DNA from 3 places in the Bradyrhizobium sp. 134 genome. Region 1 is predicted to be linked to each of the others. Evidence: predicted binding sites of a transcription regulator. Region 1 holds the regulator's gene; each other region holds the start of a gene.

The links. Region 1 encodes LexA, which represses DNA repair genes until DNA is damaged. Its sites were predicted from a motif close to TGTTCNNNNTGTGTTCNG; they were not measured.
Region 2: the regulator LexA is predicted to act here: its motif matches at 1,895-1,912, upstream of IVA75_RS14585 (DUF3072 domain-containing protein).
Region 3: the regulator LexA is predicted to act here: its motif matches at 2,200-2,217, upstream of recA (recombinase RecA).

Annotation. Positions count from the first base shown of each region.
Region 1 is NZ_JADPKX010000069.1:221,635-227,332, reverse strand. Features, by position in the region: gene glp (gephyrin-like molybdotransferase Glp) at 1-982, shown strand, start outside; gene lexA (transcriptional repressor LexA) at 1,158-1,859, shown strand; gene IVA75_RS26205 (hypothetical protein) at 2,324-2,758, shown strand; gene IVA75_RS26200 (ComEC/Rec2 family competence protein) at 2,890-5,169, opposite strand; gene IVA75_RS26195 (DUF2171 domain-containing protein) at 5,265-5,498, opposite strand; gene IVA75_RS26190 (nuclear transport factor 2 family protein) at 5,585-5,698, opposite strand, start outside.
Region 2 is NZ_JADPKX010000036.1:87,507-93,204, reverse strand. Features, by position in the region: gene IVA75_RS14600 (Do family serine endopeptidase) at 1-611, shown strand, start outside; gene IVA75_RS14595 (hypothetical protein) at 885-1,247, shown strand; gene IVA75_RS14590 (DUF6496 domain-containing protein) at 1,254-1,559, opposite strand; gene IVA75_RS14585 (DUF3072 domain-containing protein) at 1,646-1,858, opposite strand; gene IVA75_RS14580 (hypothetical protein) at 1,974-2,195, shown strand; gene IVA75_RS14575 (hypothetical protein) at 2,214-2,423, shown strand; gene IVA75_RS14570 (hypothetical protein) at 2,522-2,770, opposite strand; gene IVA75_RS14565 (hypothetical protein) at 2,866-3,123, opposite strand; gene IVA75_RS14560 (hypothetical protein) at 3,262-3,483, shown strand; gene IVA75_RS14555 (HWE histidine kinase domain-containing protein) at 3,480-4,970, opposite strand; gene IVA75_RS14550 (HAMP domain-containing protein) at 4,984-5,698, opposite strand, start outside.
Region 3 is NZ_JADPKX010000006.1:134,063-139,760, forward strand. Features, by position in the region: gene IVA75_RS01415 (hypothetical protein) at 1-218, opposite strand, end outside; gene IVA75_RS01420 (hypothetical protein) at 423-611, opposite strand; gene IVA75_RS01425 (DUF2798 domain-containing protein) at 909-1,190, shown strand; gene IVA75_RS01430 (hypothetical protein) at 1,890-2,057, opposite strand; gene recA (recombinase RecA) at 2,310-3,398, shown strand; gene IVA75_RS01440 (hypothetical protein) at 3,497-4,480, shown strand; gene IVA75_RS01445 (hypothetical protein) at 4,491-5,486, shown strand; gene gcvP (aminomethyl-transferring glycine dehydrogenase) at 5,662-5,698, opposite strand, start outside.

The DNA of each region.
Region 1 (5,698 bases):
GGCGGGCCGACCGTTCGCGGGGATGGTCGGCGCCGGCGAGGCCGTGCGGATCTTCACCGGCGGCGTCGTTCCCGGTGGCGCGGACGCCGTCGTGATCCAGGAGGACACCGTCGCCGCCGGCAAGCGCATCACGATCAAGGAAGCCGCGATCGCCGGTCGGCACATCCGCCCCGCAGGCGTCGATTTCCGCGAGGGCGACGTGCTCCTGCGCAAGGGAAATCGTCTCACCGAGCGCGACCTCGCCCTCGCCGCCGGGATGAACCATCCGCACCTTGGCGTTTTCAGGCGTCCGAAAGTCGCGATTCTCGCCACCGGCGACGAGCTGGTGATGCCGGGCACCATGCCCGGCCACGGCCAGATCGTCTATTCCAACGGCTACGCCCTGCACGCGCTCGCCCGCAGCGAGGGCGCCGAGACCATCGACCTCGGTATTGCCGCCGACACGCTGGAGGCGACCGCCGCCGGCATCCGCCGCGCCCGCGAGAGCGGCGCCGACATCCTGATCACGACCGGCGGCGCATCGGTCGGCGACCACGATCTGGTCCAGCAGGCACTGCGGGTCGAAGGCATCGCAATGGCGTTCTGGAAGATCGCGATGCGGCCAGGCAAGCCGATGATGCACGGGCGGCTCGGCGCAATGGGTGTGATCGGCCTGCCGGGCAATCCCGTGTCGTCCTACGTGTGCGCTTTCCTGTTCATGGTGCCGCTGATTCGCGCCCTGTCGGGCCGTTCGGTGATTCACCATCGCCGTGAACGCGCCGTGCTCGGCCGCGACGTCGGCGCCAACGACCAGCGCGAGGACTATCTGCGCGCGCATCTGGAGGAGCGTGACGATGGCACGCGCGTCGTTCTTCCCGTCAATCATCAGGACTCTTCGCTGCTTGCGAATCTCGCTGCAGCACAGGTACTTCTCGTGCGCGCACCGTTCGCGCCGAAGGCCGAAGCCGGCACGGCTTGCGAAGTGTTGCGGCTCCCCGTCTGAGCGTCCGGCAATGCACGTTCCGCGAACTTTGCTCTGTTCACGGTAAATTAAGCAGTTGCGGAACATGTATCGAACATATAGTGTCCGTTCATGATTTGTTTCGAGCATGTAGCGGCTTATTGCCGAATTCAGCGTCTCGGAATCGGACGACATCAACCGGGGGACTTTGGTCGAGATGTTAACGCGCAAACAATACGAGCTTCTGCGGTTCATCAGTGAACGTCTGAAGGAAAGCGGCGTACCGCCCTCCTTCGACGAGATGAAGGATGCGCTCGACCTGCGCTCGAAGTCGGGCATCCATCGCCTGATCACGGCGCTCGAGGAGCGTGGCTTCATCCGACGCCTGCCCAACCGCGCCCGTGCGATTGAAGTCATCAAGCTGCCGGAGCTCCAGGCAGCCGCCGGCAGCCGCCGCGGCTTCACGCCGAGCGTCATTGAGGGCAATCTCGGCAAGGTGCGTGCGAGCTCCAGCCTGCCCGCGGACGAGGGCGAACGTCCCGTCGCGGTGCCGGTGATGGGTCGCATCGCGGCCGGCACGCCGATCGAGGCGTTGCAGACCCGCAGCCATACTATCAGCGTACCGCCTGACATGCTCGGCTCGGGCGAGCATTACGCGCTCGAAGTGCGCGGTGATTCCATGGTCGAGGCCGGCATCCTCGATGGCGACATGGCGCTGATTCAGCGAAACGAGAGCGCCGATACCGGCGACATCGTGGTGGCGCTGATCGACGACGAGGAAGCCACGCTGAAGCGCTTCCGCCGTCGCGGCGCCTCGATCGCGCTCGAGCCCGCCAACGCGGCCTATGAGGTCCGCATCCTGCCACCCAACCGGGTGAAGATTCAGGGCAAGCTGATCGGGCTTTACCGGAAGTACTGATACCGGGCGTCCTTGATACCGGGAGTACTTCATACCGGAGGTGCTTGGCGCCGCGCGCGCTTCCGATCGGCATCGCCGGTCAGGGATTGGAGCGGATCATCGTCCGCTCCGGCTGGGTAGTCTTTCTGGTTCTGCACAGACTATCCGGCCCCTCCTTCGGCGCTGGCTCCTCGCGACGCCCACGAAGCGGAACTGGTTCGCGGCGCAAGTGTTCGAGGAAACAGCGGCCAGCGATCAAGCTCGACCGTTGCGGTCAAGCCGGCGATATTCGCGCACGCGCCTCCCGAATGCATCGCAGCAGGCTTTGTTCCTATTGAATGCGGGAAAGATAATGTGATCGCGGCTTGCGGAAACCAGCCGCAGATTTGCCCACAACCAAGCAGAGCGTTCATGCTTCAACTCTGATAGAGGCCTGCGCCTCGATTAAGAGACGCGGGTTGCTATCCCAGCATGAGGAGCACCCGATGTGTGACTACAGCCTGCATGCCGTCGCGTCGCGCCCCGCCGAAGTCGGCGAGACGATCGTCACGACAAGCTTCCGCGGCACCTCGACGCGCGGCTTCGCCTCGGCAGCCGATCCGTCTGTTGCCGTGTGCCTGCTGCCGGGAACGGAGCTCGCCTTCGCCGACGACGTTCGCTACGACAATCGCTGGATCTGGACGCGCACCATCAATTCCCGCGTGGGCAAGTTCGGCAAGATCGACCCGCACGTTCCCGACCGCCATCATGACGCGATCGAATTCCCGGACGGCAAATATGTGCTGGTGACGCAGCTCGTCGAAGGCCAGCGCGCGACCGTGCTGCAACTGCCTGTGACCGAGCCGGTGACGGAGCGCGAGCACAAGGCGCAGGTCATCGCCGACAGGCAGCCGACCGTCACGCGCCTGCCGATCGGCTGACGCAGCCGGCTACGAGGTCGGAGGTCAAGATTGAATCGCCATCGCCGGCCGTGGCCGGCGAGATGGCGTGGTTTGCGCCCAGCGAATCCGAGCAGATGCACCGATCCACTGCATTGCTCCGCACCGTCAGATCAATCGTCGGCCTGCAAGTCGGTCTCCGCCGGCGTTGCGTCCTTGATGCGGGGCGCGATCGCCTTCGGCGCAAGGCTGCCGTCGAAATCACCCTCGCCTGCGCCGGCTGGCAACCAGGGGCGGCTCGCGCCTCTCGCCCTCACCGCGTGAACCACAAAGCCGTCACCACGCTGCGTCAGCGCCAGCGCACTCTGACTGGCGAGCCGTTGCCGATCGACCACCATCGCCGCGCAATCGGGCGGCGCGGGGCGTGTCGTCACCACCAGCGCGGCCCGACTACAATCGTCCGCAAGAGCGTCGACGCGCAGTGCCAGCGCGACCAACCTCCCGTCGGCCAGTGGCGTCACGCAGCCCGATTCGTCACATGACACGCCATCGGCCAGCGAGGCTCTGCCGGCATCGCGCGGATCGGCGTCGGCAGCGAGCCATTCCTTGAGCAAAAAGCTGTCCTTGCTCGTCCTGATCAGGTGCAGATATCCGTCCCTGCCCCGCACCGCGACGCTGGCGCCATCCCCGGCAATCAGGATGTCGGGCTGCCGCGCCGACAGTCCCCAGAGGATCGCTGCCAGCAGGACCAGGGCGCCGGACCAGCGTAGCGGCGTGCGCAACAAGCCTAGCACAATGATTCCCAGGCTCGCCGCGATCAGCGACGTGATCCCGAACGCCGGGATGCGGCCGACCGCGCCCGGCAATGCCGCGACCCAGCGCGAGACCGCGACCATCCACTCGATGCCGATCCCCATCAGCCACCAGAACACGCTGTCCAGCCCGAACGGCGCAGCAAGCAGCCCCAACAATCCCGCCGGCATCACCAGCGCCGAGACCACCGGCATCGCGCAGAGATTGGCAAGCACGCCAAACGGCGTGACACGGTGGAAATGGAAAGCGGCGTAGGGCGTGGTCGCAAGTCCCGCAATCAGCGAGGCCATGAACAGCATCGCGATCTCGCGGCCACCCCACATCGCAATGCGCGCGGTCGCCGAATGGTCCGGCGAGGCAAACAAATTGGGCATGCCGATCTGCACCAAGGCGACGAGCCCGAGCGTTGCCGCAAACGACATCTGAAAACTCGGATGCACCAGTGCTTCCGGCGCGACCGCCAGCACGATCAGCGCGGCGACAGCAAGCGTGCGAAAGGTGATGGCGCGGCGATCGACCATCACCGCGATCAGCACTACCGCCGTCATGAAGAACGATCTTTGCGTTGCGACCTCCGCGCCCGACAGCAGCAGGTAGAACGCAGCAGCGACCAGCGCGGCGGCCGCCGACCATTTCTTGATGGCGAAGCCGGCCGCAAGTCCCGGGATCAGAGCGAGCAGCGCCCGCACCGCGAAGAACACGACACCGGCAACGACGGCCATGTGATAACCGGAAATCGAGAGCACGTGGCCGAGACCGGAGATGAACATCGCATCGTTGACGGGCGTGGTGATCGCATCGCGCCGCCCGGTAAGCAGCGCGGTCGCGATCGCCCGGTTGTCGCCGTCGAGCGTCGCCCGGATGCGGGCATCGATCGCATCGCGCAGGCCTTGCATGAAGGCCGCATAACGCAGCCGCAAGCCGGCGGTCTCAGGCGGCGGCGCCGCCGTGATTGCGCCCATCGCGAAACCGGAGGCGCCGATGCCCTGGAAGAACATGTCACGCGAAAAGTCGTAGCTGCCGGGCCGCACCGGCGCGAGCGGCGGCATCAACCGTGCCTTCAGCTGAACGAAGCTACCGACCTCCGGCGCGGTGCCTTTGCGGACCGACAGGCGCACGCGCTCAAGCCTGACGTCGCTGCGTTGCGCCTCCATCGCAGTGACGCGCAGCACGAAACGATCGGTACGCTCGCGGATGTCGCGAGCCTCGACAAAGCCCGACAACGACACCGAATAGAGCGCCTTTGCCAGCACCGGGTGGGCGATGCGCGCCGTCTTCCAGGTCGCGACGGCAAAGCCGGCCGCGACCGCCGCGATCATGATGGCTGGGGCGAACAGCCGGCTCCGCCGCAACAGAGCCGCGCCAAGCAGGAGTGCGATGGCGGTCGTGGCAACGACCCACAGTACTGGCTCGTGATCGGCAGAGAAATAAAGCGCGATGCCGCAGCCAAACGCTACGGGCACCCACGGCAACAGCCGCCCGGCGCCAGCCTCGGCGCGTAGCCATGCGCGGAGGGTCTCGGCCAGCGATGTCCAGAGGTCGAGGCCTGCAGGCGCGAGGCCGCCCGCGGACGCGGTGCGGCCCGCGGGCCACGTCCCTGCGATCCCCTGCGACCGTACCGGCCGGCCCGGCTCCGCCATTTCGTGCACTCGATGATCCGCAACGAAGTCAGAAGCTACCGGAACGTGCAGGCGGGCGGATAGCGGTACGGATCAGGAACGAAAGGTTGCGATCGCTACTTTTCCTCTTCCATCGTCACAGCGACATCGGCCTTGGCCGACAGCCGAACCTTGTTGCCCTCAATATCGGCGACGAGGCCCTTGTCGATGAAGTGATGATGCCCCTTGTGGCTGCCTTCGCCGCTGTCTTTCTTGGTCAGCTTGATGCGATTGCCTTCGACCTTGTCGACGGTGCCGATATGGACGCCGTCGGCGCCGATGACTTCCATATGCTCTGCGATGTTCTGCATGGTGGGTTCCTTGTTGGACCCACCCCAACGCGCAGGCCGCACGTTCGTTCTCTCACGGGAATGACGAAGCCGTGTGCCCCCGCTGGTCAGATCAGCGGCGCCTGCGACGAAGCGTGGTGATTGACGATCTTCCAGTCGCCGTCCTCGCGAATGATGACCCAGCTCATTTTGACCGAGAAATCGGGGCGTTCGCCGGCAAG
Region 2 (5,698 bases), on a different contig from region 1:
TCGGCGTGCAGGTGCAGCCGGTGACATCGGATATCGCCGACAGCCTCGGCCTCAAGGAGGCGCGCGGCGCGATCGTCGACAATCCGCAGGACGGCAGCCCGGCGGCGAAGGCGGGCATCGAGGCGGGCGACGTCATCACCGCCGTCAATGGCACCGCGATCAAGGATTCCCGCGATCTCGCCCGCACCATCGCCACCCTGGCGCCGGGCACGTCTGTGAAGCTCTACGTCGTCCACAAGGGCGACAGCAAGACGGTGACACTGGCGCTCGGCGAGTTGCCGAACGAGCGGCAGGCCAGAGCCGATGAGGGCAAGTCGCAGCCGGATGCCGGCATGCCGCCGCGTCTCGGGCTCAGCCTGGCTCCGGCCGGCGACGTGCAGGGCGCCGGCCAGAAGGGCGTCGTCGTCACTGAAGTCGATCCGCAAGGGCCGGCCGCGCAACGCGGCATCCAGACCGGCGACGTCATCCTCAATGTGGGCGGCAAGGCTGTCGCCAATATCGGCGATGTCCGTTCGGAGCTGGCGCAGGCGAAATCGTCCGGCAAGCGTAGCGTGCTGCTGCAGGTCAGAAGCGCGCAGGCGACCCGTTTCGTCGCGGTGCCGCTCGCATAAGGCGAACGTCGATCGGCGCAACTCCAAAAAGGCGGCCCACGGGCCGCCTTTCCTGTTCGCCTTCAGGATTCCGGATGTCCGCCGATAACATTCTCGTTAACGGCAGTGAGGATGACCCGGTTCGTCCGAAAAAGCCGTGTTCGCTCATCACAATTCCGGGTCAGGTAGGGACTCGGCGGCAATGAAGCCGCCGGGACGATTGCAAGCGTGGAACTTCGAACTTGCCGCCGCTGAGCTGGACCGGTCGGCAATTCGTATTTGATCGGTGCCGACATGGATCGATTGAAGCTCTCGCTGAGGACTGCGCTGCTCGTGGCGCCATTCGTGCTGTGGGGCGGAATCGCTCTCGGGCGTGACGACGGCCGCTACGCGGACTCTCCCCTCAAGCCATGGTTCGACGGTCTGCGCAGCCATCTCGGTCCGTGCTGCTCAGATGCGGATGGGTTTGCCGTCGCCGATCCCGATTGGGACTCGCACAATGGACATTATCGCGTGCGGCTCGACGGCGAGTGGGTCGACGTCCCGGACGAAGCCGTGATCACCGAGCCGAACCGGGCCGGCCGCACCATGGTGTGGCCGGTGAAGACCGCGTTCGGCGTTTCGATCCGCTGCTTCATGCCGGGCAGCATGATCTGACGGAGGTCAGCGCGACCGTTTGGAGGATTTGCGCTTCGACGTCTTCTTCGAAGTCTTCTTGGATGTTTTCCGAGATGTCTTCTTTGACGTCTTCTTGGACGTCTTTCGCTTCGCGGCTTTCTTCGGGACCTTCTTGCCCTTCTTGCGCGCTTTCGACAGGCCGATCGCGATTGCCTGCTTGCGGCTCTTCACGCGTCCGCCTCGACCGCCCGGTCCGCTTTTCGCGGTACCCTTCTTGTAGCGCTTCATCTCGCCTTCGACGTCGCTGCCGGAGCTGCGCGAGTAGCGGCGCTTCTTTGCCTTGCGTGCCATACATGTTCTCCCTTGGCCTGGGAAAACAATCCGAGACAGGCATGGTTCCGAAAGCGCGCATGCACGTCCCGGATATGCGGCTTAGTCTAGAACGAATCCGCCAGCTCGATCTCGGCTTCCAGCACCTGAATGCGCCGTGCTGCCTCGCTGGAGGACAGATCCCGCGCATATTGCGCGGGCTGATACGCCTCTTCGCTCAGCCGTTTCAGCCGGAGGCCCTGCGCCCGCGTCATCTGCTCGGTGAGGAAAGTCTTGGCGGTGAGGAGAGTCTTGGCGTCGTATTTACCCTGAACCTGCATGTCGCTGCTCCCTTCTGAAATCGTGACTTGACTATATGTTCTTATTTTGTTCTAACAAGTCATGGACAACAGAATTAATGAAATTCGACGTAAAATCAGCGCCTTGAGGCTGGAAATGGCCGATGTCGAGGCGGCCGTACGCGAACTCGTCGAGCGCGATCGGGACTGCACAGAGAAGGCCCTGGCGCAGATGGATCTGCGCCGGAAAATCAATCTGCTGATCGGCGAATGGAAGGCTGCAGGTGGCGGCGATGTCCTGCCGAATGTCCGCGATAGGATGCGCCTTCGTTCCGCGAACACATCAGGTAGTCCTCTGCGCGTGATCGCGCGCCGCTGAGAGCTTTGGGAGCGCACGGTGGAGGAAGACCCGGATGCGTACCGGATTCTAAAGCTGCGCGCCGAGATTCTCGAACTGGGCTCTGCCATCCGGCAGCTGCAACGCGAGGGGCTTGATGACGCCGCGGCCCAGCTCTTGATCGCGCGCAAGCGTGCACGACTCGACCATCTGGTGAAGTCAGATCCTGCAGGCGTTCATCCTGTTATCCTGGGAAGCCTTCGTAGCTGAAGGCTGCGCGCAACGCGGCCCGAGAAAAAGTTCGTTCGAACACCATAAGCAAAAAGGCCCCGCGGTCGCGGGGCCTCTATGAGTTGGACGAACAAAACCTACTTGGTGTTGCTCATGCCGCCCTTGTTGTTCGTCATGGTGCCGCCCTGATCGGAGCCGGGACCGGAGCCGCCCTGACCGGAGGGATCAGCACCCTTGGAGGACTTGGTATTGGCGCCTGTGGTGGTTTGCGACGATGACATCGAGGATCCGTGTTTTGCCTTGTGCGACTTGGCCTGCACGGCGAACGGTGCGGCGGCGAGGCCGGTGGCCAACATCACGGCAAGAGCGAGCTTGGTGGTCTTCATGTGCGGGAACTCCCTGAGTTGAATTGACGCAGGCAGCCAACTGCCATTCGCCGCAGGAGTTCCGAACAAAGAAGTTCCGGTAAATCTCGCGTCCTTCAAGATCGCTTGTCTTCTGCGAGGATGAATACGAGGCCGGTGAGTGTCGCCCCGATCGCGAACGTCGTCACCAATGTGAGGGCGAAAACGACAACGGCCTGGCTTCCGCCGTGATTCAGCAAATTGGCGACGGCTGGATTGGACAGCACGAGCAAGAGGCTGAAAGCGAGCCCTAAGGCTGCGCCCATCATGGCGTGCGTCATCAGCTTGACGAGCCCGCTCGGAGAGATCAGGTCCGACGACTTTTTCGCGCGCATGGAACTCTATCCCGATCTCGCAAGCAACGCCTGCGACACGCGCCGGTTCCACCCGCATGAAGGAATCGTTATCGCCCGCTTCATCCGACGTTCATGCCGGGTGGGCGAGAATGACCGCGCAACACGGGAACATTCGATATGGGTAAGGTGGTCTTTCTCTATCGCTCTCTGGCTTATCGCAACGCCGCCGCGGACATCCTCCGCAAAGCGCGCAAGCTGCCCCGCGGCGCGGAGCGAAGCGCGGCGTGCCGCTATGCCAAGGCGCTGCGCGATCTCGCCCAAACGGAAGCCTGGCTCGAAGGACGGGTCGCGCGCGAGCCGCAAACGACGCAGCGCAGGAAGAGTGCGGCCTCCGGTTAACCGGACGCGCGCTGCAATTCGGCGGAGCTGGCGGCTTCGAAGTTGCCGGGCGCGGTCGTCGCGGCAGTCTTGCGGACCAACGGCACCTCGAGCCGGCACAACAGACCCTCGGCGCGCCAATCGAATCGCGCCTGCCCGCCGAGCTGGGACTCGACGCTCGCAAGCAGGCTCCGCGTACCAAAGCCGCGGGATTTCGGCGTCATGACGAGCGGGCCGCCGGACTCCTCCCAGGTCAGCGTGAGCAGCTCATCCTCGACCTGCCAACCGATCGCGAGCTGTCCCGTCCGCGTCGAGAGCGCGCCATACTTCGCCGAGTTGGTGAAAAGCTCATGCAGGGCCAGCGCCAGCGTCTGGGCGGTTGCCGGCAGCAACTGAACTTCGGACCCCGCCAATTTGATCTGGCCGCCGAGGGAATAGGGCGCAAGCTCCTCGTCGATCAGCTTCGAGAGTTCGGCACCCTGCCAGCTCGACAGCGACAGGATCGTATGCACGCGCGCCAGTGCATTGATGCGTCCCTCGACGGCGCTGACATAGGCTTTGACTTCGTCGGCGCGGGTGAGGCGCACGATCGATTGCGCCAGCGCAAGCGCATTCTTGGCGCGATGATCGACTTCCCGCGCCAGGAGAGTCTGCCGTTCCTCGGCGCGCTTGCGTTCGGTGATGTCCACCGTCACGCCGCTGACGCGCATCACCCGACCGCTCTCGTCAACCGTGGCGGCGGCCGTGCCGACACACCAGCGCACATCGCCGTCGGGCCGCACGATGCGGAACTCCGTTTCATAGGAGCGTGTGCCCTTGTTGAATTCGGCGATCGCCTTGCGCAACTGATCGACGTCGTCCGGATGCAACAGCGCCTGAACGTTGGCCGGATTCACCTCGAAGCTCTCCGGGCCAACACCAAAGATGCGGTATTGCCCCTCGTCCCACATCCAGTCGCCGGTGATCCAGTCCCAGTCCCACGAACCCATCTTGCCGGCGGCGATCGCCATGCTGCGCCGCTCTTCGCTCTCGCGGAGCTTTGCGGTGGAATTCTCCAGCTCGGCGGTGCGTGCACGCACGCGGTCCTCGAGATCCTGGTTCAGCCGTTCGAGTTCGCGCGTCTTGCGATAGAGCTCTGCAAACACCTTGACCTTGGCGCGCAGCACCTCCGGCACGACCGGCACCGGGACGTAGTCGACAGCGCCCATCTCGTAGCCGCGCAGGCGGTCGATGTCGCTGACTTGAATGGCCGAGATGAAGATCATTGCGGTCTTCTGGAAGCGCGGGTGCTCGCGGATCATCGCGGCGAGCTCGAAGCCGTCGAGCTCGGGCATGCAGACGTCGACCAGGATCACCGCGATCTCGGTCTTGAGCAGCACCTCCAGAGCCTCGCGACCGGACGAGGCGATCACGAGGTTCTGGCCGAGATCCTTCAGGATCACCTCATAGGCGAGCAGCTTGGCCGGCTGGTCGTCGACGAGGAGGATGTTGACCTTTTCGTGGTCCATACGGGCATCCAACTCAGCGGTGCAGCCACATGCGGATTGCAAGCAGCAATTGATCGGTGTTGACGGGTTTGGCGAGGTAGTCGGACGCGCCGGCCTCGAGACATTTCTCGCGGTCGCCTTTCATGGCCTTGGCCGTCAACGCAATGATCGGAAGACGGGCGAAGGTCGGATTTTCACGAATGACGCCGATGGTTTGATAGCCATCCATCTGCGGCATCATGATGTCCATCAGCACGATGGCGATCTCCGGATTGGATTCAACCAGGGCCACCGCCTCGTTGCCGGTCGTGGCCGTCAGCACCTTCATGCCGCGTCGCTCCAGCACGCTCGACAGCGCGAAGATGTTGCGGGCGTCGTCGTCGACGAGCAGGGCGGTCTTGCCGATCAGGTCTTCGTCGGAACTGTTCAGCTTCTCGAGCATGCGCTGCTTCTCGACCGGCAACTCCGTGATCACGCGGTGCAGGAACAGCGCGGTCTCGTCAAGAAGGCGCTCCGGCGATTCCACACCCTTGACCACGATGCTTCGCGCCATGGTGTGGAGCTCCGCATCTTCCTCGGCCGACAACTCGCGGCCGGTGAAAACGACGACCGGGACATTCGACAGCGCCTCGTCGTTGCGGATCTGGTCCAGCACCTCGAAGCCGGTCATGTCGGGCAGGCGCAGGTCGAGCACGACGCAATCACAGGGGTTCTCACGCAGCATCGAGAGCGCGTCGGCACCGGTGCCG
Region 3 (5,698 bases), on a different contig from region 1:
GATGTGATGCGGATCCGGAACACGGGCTCCTTGGCCTCGTCCAGCAGCTCCATATTCCATTCGGAATTTTCCTGGAGCTTGCGGGCGATGCCGGCAGCCATGTCGGCGCAGACGCTGGTCATCTCCTTCCAGGCCAGATCGCGATCGGCAAATTCCGACGCCTGGTCGGCACAGCCGGAATAGCTGCCGTTCCGGATTCGAAAGAAGTAGAGCGGCATGGTTCGCACCGATCGCGCCTGATGGCTCCGTCCCCACGGCCATAATCGCGAGCAGTCCAATCCCAAACCGTCGGCAGATCAATTCCGGTCGGCTACGGAATAGCCCCATGGGCGCCGCTGTGTCCTATAGGCCATGACGGCTGCGGCGCGCCGGGGCGCGCCAGCCCCGCCGCCGATCTCGGTCCTGCCGTTTAGGCCTGCCGCTCAGGCGGTTTTGCGCCCGATCGCCTTCAGCTCCCGATCAATGCGCAGCTGCACCCGCCGGATCGCCAACAGATCGATCTTGGTCTCGGTTCGGCCGGTCTTGATCTGCTCGCCGATCCGGAACTGCCACTGCCAGATGCCGGGAAGTGCCGTCTTGGCGACGGTGAACTCGACGCCCCTGTGATTCATGGCCTTCTCCCACGATTCACTTCCATCACTGAGAACATGCTGGGCGGCATAATATTCCAGGGAAAGCCAAATCTGTCGGTAAGCCCCGGATAGCTCACGGCTATCTCGCACGCGCAGGCGCTCCGAAACATTCGAAATCGGATGTCGAAAGACGCCGGCCACGCGCGGCGGCGCGAGACCTCATGCCCGTGGTTCTCCGACCAAGAACAGAGTTCCTGGGATGGGTAAGGGCACCTTCCGGAACGCGGCGGCATATGCCTTGCTCGGCCCGATGACGGTCAACAACATGGGCGCGTCATGCCGGGCATTCCCCGCCGCTATTCTCATTTCGTGTTCGGAATCATCCAGTCCGGACTGACCTCGCTGATCGCCGCAGCCATCGCCAGCTTTCCGGCAGGGAACGCACTGGACTTCCTCGCGCACTGGATGGTGTCGTGGCTGATCGCATGGGCGGCGATGCTGCCGATCGTGCTGCTCGCGGCGCCGGCGATCCGCGCCTTCTCGCTGCGGCTGACGCAGGAGGAGGGCGGTTCGCAAACCGGCCGGCCGGCATGGAAATCGGCATCAAAATCGGAATGAAATCGGAATGAAAAACCCCGCTTGGAAGAACCAAGCGGGGAAAGGTTATTGGAGGCTGAGGTGCTGGGCTGCAACACCATAGCCAGGCGACCCTAGCCGGCTCAGCTTACGACAGCCTGACAAGGCCTGATGGTGGCAGCAAAAGCCGGACCTCGGCGGGCCGCAGACTGGCCCCGCACCGGTCCCAATTTCGACATCCGTTCGCACAACTCAGGACACAACCGCAGGCGAGATTTCGCAGCGACGGTGCTGCCATGGGGGAAACGTGGCGCACCGGCAACGGGGTGGCATCATGGACAACGTAGAGCGGTCATTCGCCGCCGCGACGGCGGCTGGCTTCGTCGTGCTGGTGATCGGCATCGGGTTGCTGGTTCTGCTATAGGCGGCGTTGGGTGCCGGGATATGGCTCCGCGACTGGAAAGGCCCATGCGCGCCTTTCAAAAACACGAAAACAACCCCATGCACAGTAGCCCGCCGGAAAATTCTTCTCGTTCAATCAATGGTTTACTGGTAGTAATTAGATACCATATCGACTCGGACTCGCCTCCACGGCCATCCGAATCCCGATTCCCGTGCCGATCTTTTTGAGATCAATGGCGCCGCTCCGGCCTCGTCGCTGGCGCGTTGCCGCTGGCGAACACCGCCGCCGCCTGCCCAGCCAGCCGGCCTGTCAGCTCCCAAGCCCTCGTCCCCGCGGCCTTAGTGAACCTTGATCGCGTCCAGCGGCAGATGGAGTTCGGCGGCACGCTCTTCGCGATCCTTCTTGCGGAACTCGTTTTCCTTGCGCTCGAACTTGCTCAGCTCCTCTCGCGCCGCCTCCAGCAGTGGAGTGCGCCGGCTCGTATCGTGATGCGTATTTTCGGTCATGATTGGAAGTCCCAGAGTTGCAGTCTCATCCAAGAGAAGGCCGCAGACCGCGAAAGGTTCGGTGCCGCAGGATTACCGAATTCTGGCGGCGTGCGGGTCATCCGTCTTTGATGCGCGTCAGCCAGAGCGTGCAAATTCCCAAAAGAACATATTGCGAACATAGAACAAATAGGGTACATTGCTTTTATCGCCGCGCCGCCTCGCCAATCGTTTGTCCCTCACGCGAATCCTCGTCATAAGGAGCACGACCCGATGTCCACCACTGCCCTGCGTATCGTCGAAGGATCCTCCATGGACAAGAGTAAAGCTCTCGCCGCCGCGCTCTCCCAGATCGAGCGGCAGTTCGGCAAGGGCTCGGTGATGAAGCTGGGCAAGAACGACCGTTCGATGGATGTCGAGGCGATCTCGTCGGGCTCGTTGGGGCTCGATATCGCGCTCGGGATCGGCGGCCTGCCGAAGGGGCGCGTCGTGGAGATCTACGGGCCGGAATCCTCGGGCAAGACCACGCTGGCGCTGCACACGGTTGCGGAAGGGCAGAAGAAGGGCGGCATCTGCGCCTTCATCGACGCCGAGCACGCGCTCGACCCGGTCTATGCGCGCAAGCTGGGCGTCAACATCGACGAGCTCCTGATCTCCCAGCCGGACACCGGCGAGCAGGCGCTGGAAATCTGCGACACGCTGGTGCGCTCCGGCGCGGTCGACGTGCTGGTGATCGATTCGGTCGCGGCCCTGGTGCCGAAAGCCGAGCTCGAGGGCGAGATGGGCGACGCGCTGCCGGGCCTGCAGGCCCGTCTGATGAGCCAGGCGCTGCGCAAGCTGACGGCGTCCATCAACAAGTCCAATACCATGGTGATCTTCATCAACCAGATCCGCATGAAGATCGGTGTGATGTACGGCTCGCCGGAGACCACCACCGGCGGCAACGCGCTGAAATTCTACGCCTCCATCCGTCTCGACATCCGCCGCATCGGCGCGATCAAGGAGCGCGACGAGGTTGTCGGCAACACCACCCGCGTCAAGGTCGTGAAGAACAAGCTGGCGCCGCCCTTCAAGCAGGTCGAGTTCGACATCATGTACGGCGAGGGCGTCTCCAAGATGGGCGAGATCCTCGATCTCGGCGTCAAGGCCGGCATCGTCGAAAAGTCCGGCGCCTGGTTCTCCTATGACAGCCAGCGTCTTGGCCAGGGCCGCGAGAATTCGAAAGCATTCCTGAAGGCCAACCCCGACATCACCGCCAAGATCGAAACCTCGATCCGCCAGAACTCCGGCCTGATCGCCGAGCAGATTCTCGCCGGGAGCCCCGAGCGTGACGCCGACGGCGAGGAGCCGGCGGACGAGTAAGCTTCAACAGTAAAGTTTTTCGCGAGGAGCGGGCGCTGAGGACGTTGAGTTGCCGACGTCGTCAGTGCCCGTTTCGTTTTGCCTGGAGTATTTAGGCGATGAAGCGTGCGTTTCTGACGAGTTCGTCCGGCTTCGACCTCATGCGCTCGGGCCTTGCCGAAATCGTCATCCCCTTCACGTTCCGCTTTGTCGATGGGCCTCCGCCTCTTGACGAACTTGCAGTCTATGTCGCCGCTCGCTCGGGGGGAGCGGGTCCGGGGACGCACTGGTCGGACTTCGTTGGACGCCGGCCGTCGGCTGCCGAAGACCGCAGACATCTCTCGCTGGTCGAGTTCTGCCAATCCTACGACGTCGTCGAATTGTGGTTCGATCGGACCCCAAATGATCAGCTCCAGCTGATCTGGCTGCTCGAATATCTCCGCTCCCACCCAGAGACCGTGGCCAAGTCAAAGCTCCGACTGATTGCCTTCGATCTCATCTCACAGGAGGCGGCGAACATTAGTAAGTCGCTGTCCTACATTCCGGCTGTCGACATCACCTCGGATGAACTCGCAACGGCAAGGAAGGCTTGGCTGGCCTACGCCGCGCCGACGCCCGAGGCCTGTGTCGGCCTCGTTGACAACGATCTGAGTGCCCTGCCGATGCTGAAGCCGGCCTTGATCGACTTGCTGGCGGAGCTTCCGTCAATTTCGACGGGGCTCGGCGCGACGGAAATGCGATTCCTCGAACTCATTGCACGGGGTTACGAACGGACGAATGCATTGTTCCATCTGCGTAGTCTTCGCCGTACGCGTGGTTTTAGCGAGTTTGAGCTGGGGTGGTTGCCGCACGGACTTGCGCTAGGTCCGAGACCCGCGATTGCCGGACTCGACGATGAACTGCGGAATATCCGCCGAGAGAATCTGAGGGACCGTGATGACGCTTATCTGCGGAGCAGATTGTCGATAACGGAGTTTGGGAGGTCGGTGCTGGCGGGCAGGGAAGATTTCAGCCGCCACAATCCAATCGATCGCTGGTGGGGCGGCACGCGGCTGACCAACGATCGGCTGTGGCGCTACGGCCCTTCTTTGACGAAGCCTTGAGGCCACCGGCATGATGCGGCTCATTGTGACAACGGACTCGTCCACCGCCGGCGCGATCCAACGCGCCGGCCTTGCTGATCTCGTGATTGCGATCGAGCGCCGGCTGGTCTGGGGACCGTTGCCGTCCGATGTCGAGCTCGATGCGTTTTTTGCGCCACGCACCAAGCAGCCACATGGCCTTCATTGGCTGGATGATATGCCGCGCTGGCGTCTCGAAGGATCGGGTGCGAAGGATCGCGGATTGATCGAATTGTTCGCTGAATGCGACTCGGTCGAATTGTGGATGGAGTCAGAGCCGAATGCGCAATTGATTCTGCTCCGGTTGCTCGACTACTGCTGGCGCGAGAAATCGGCGGTTCCCAAGCTCGTCATGCGTCAGCTGGACATCTCCGTTGGCGGCGCCGATGCCGAGCGACTTGCAGCGCTCAACCCGCCGACCGTCAAGCCCACGAAAGATCACCTTGATCTGACCGGCCGTGCGTGGCGCGCCTATCGCGCGCCGACGCCGCAGGACTGGTTTGATCTCCTCAAGGCGGATTTAGGCCTGCTGCCGCAACTCGGTCAGTGTGTGGCGGACCTCCTCGACGAGCTTCCGAGTGTCGCCATCGGTCTTGGAGCGACTGAAACGCGAATGCTGGAGTTGATCGCACCGGGCGACGTGCATCCCTTTGACGTTTTCCCGGGTGAGCAGAAACGCAATGAGCGGCGCGTTTTCGACTACTGGGAAGTCGGAGCGCTGCTCGATGGCCTCGTGCGATGTCCGGAGCCGGCGATATCGGGGCTCGACGAGGGGCCGTTTACGCTCGACATGCACAACGATCCTCTCCGTCACGCGCGATACAAGCAGTCCCGTTTGTCGCTCACCGATTTTGGGAAGGCGGTGCTGGCAGGAGAAGACGATTTCCTCCGTCATAACCCGATCCACCGATGGTGGGCTGGGACTGAGCTGACCAATGAACGGCTGTGGCGGTGGGATCGCGAAAGCCGATCGTTGGTTGCGCCCTAGATGCGCGTTCAGTGCCGTAGGGGGTGGGTTAGCCCTGCGACTGCGCGCAGCGCAGTTCGCACGGCGTAACCCACCACTGTTCGTCGCCGCGGAAGCTAAAGCGGTGGGTTACGCCGGCGGTCTGCGCCTTCGCGCCGCCGCCAGCTAACCCACCCTACGAAACCTCCGTCGCGTCTTACTCCGCCGCCTCCGCGTAATCGCTCACCGGCGGG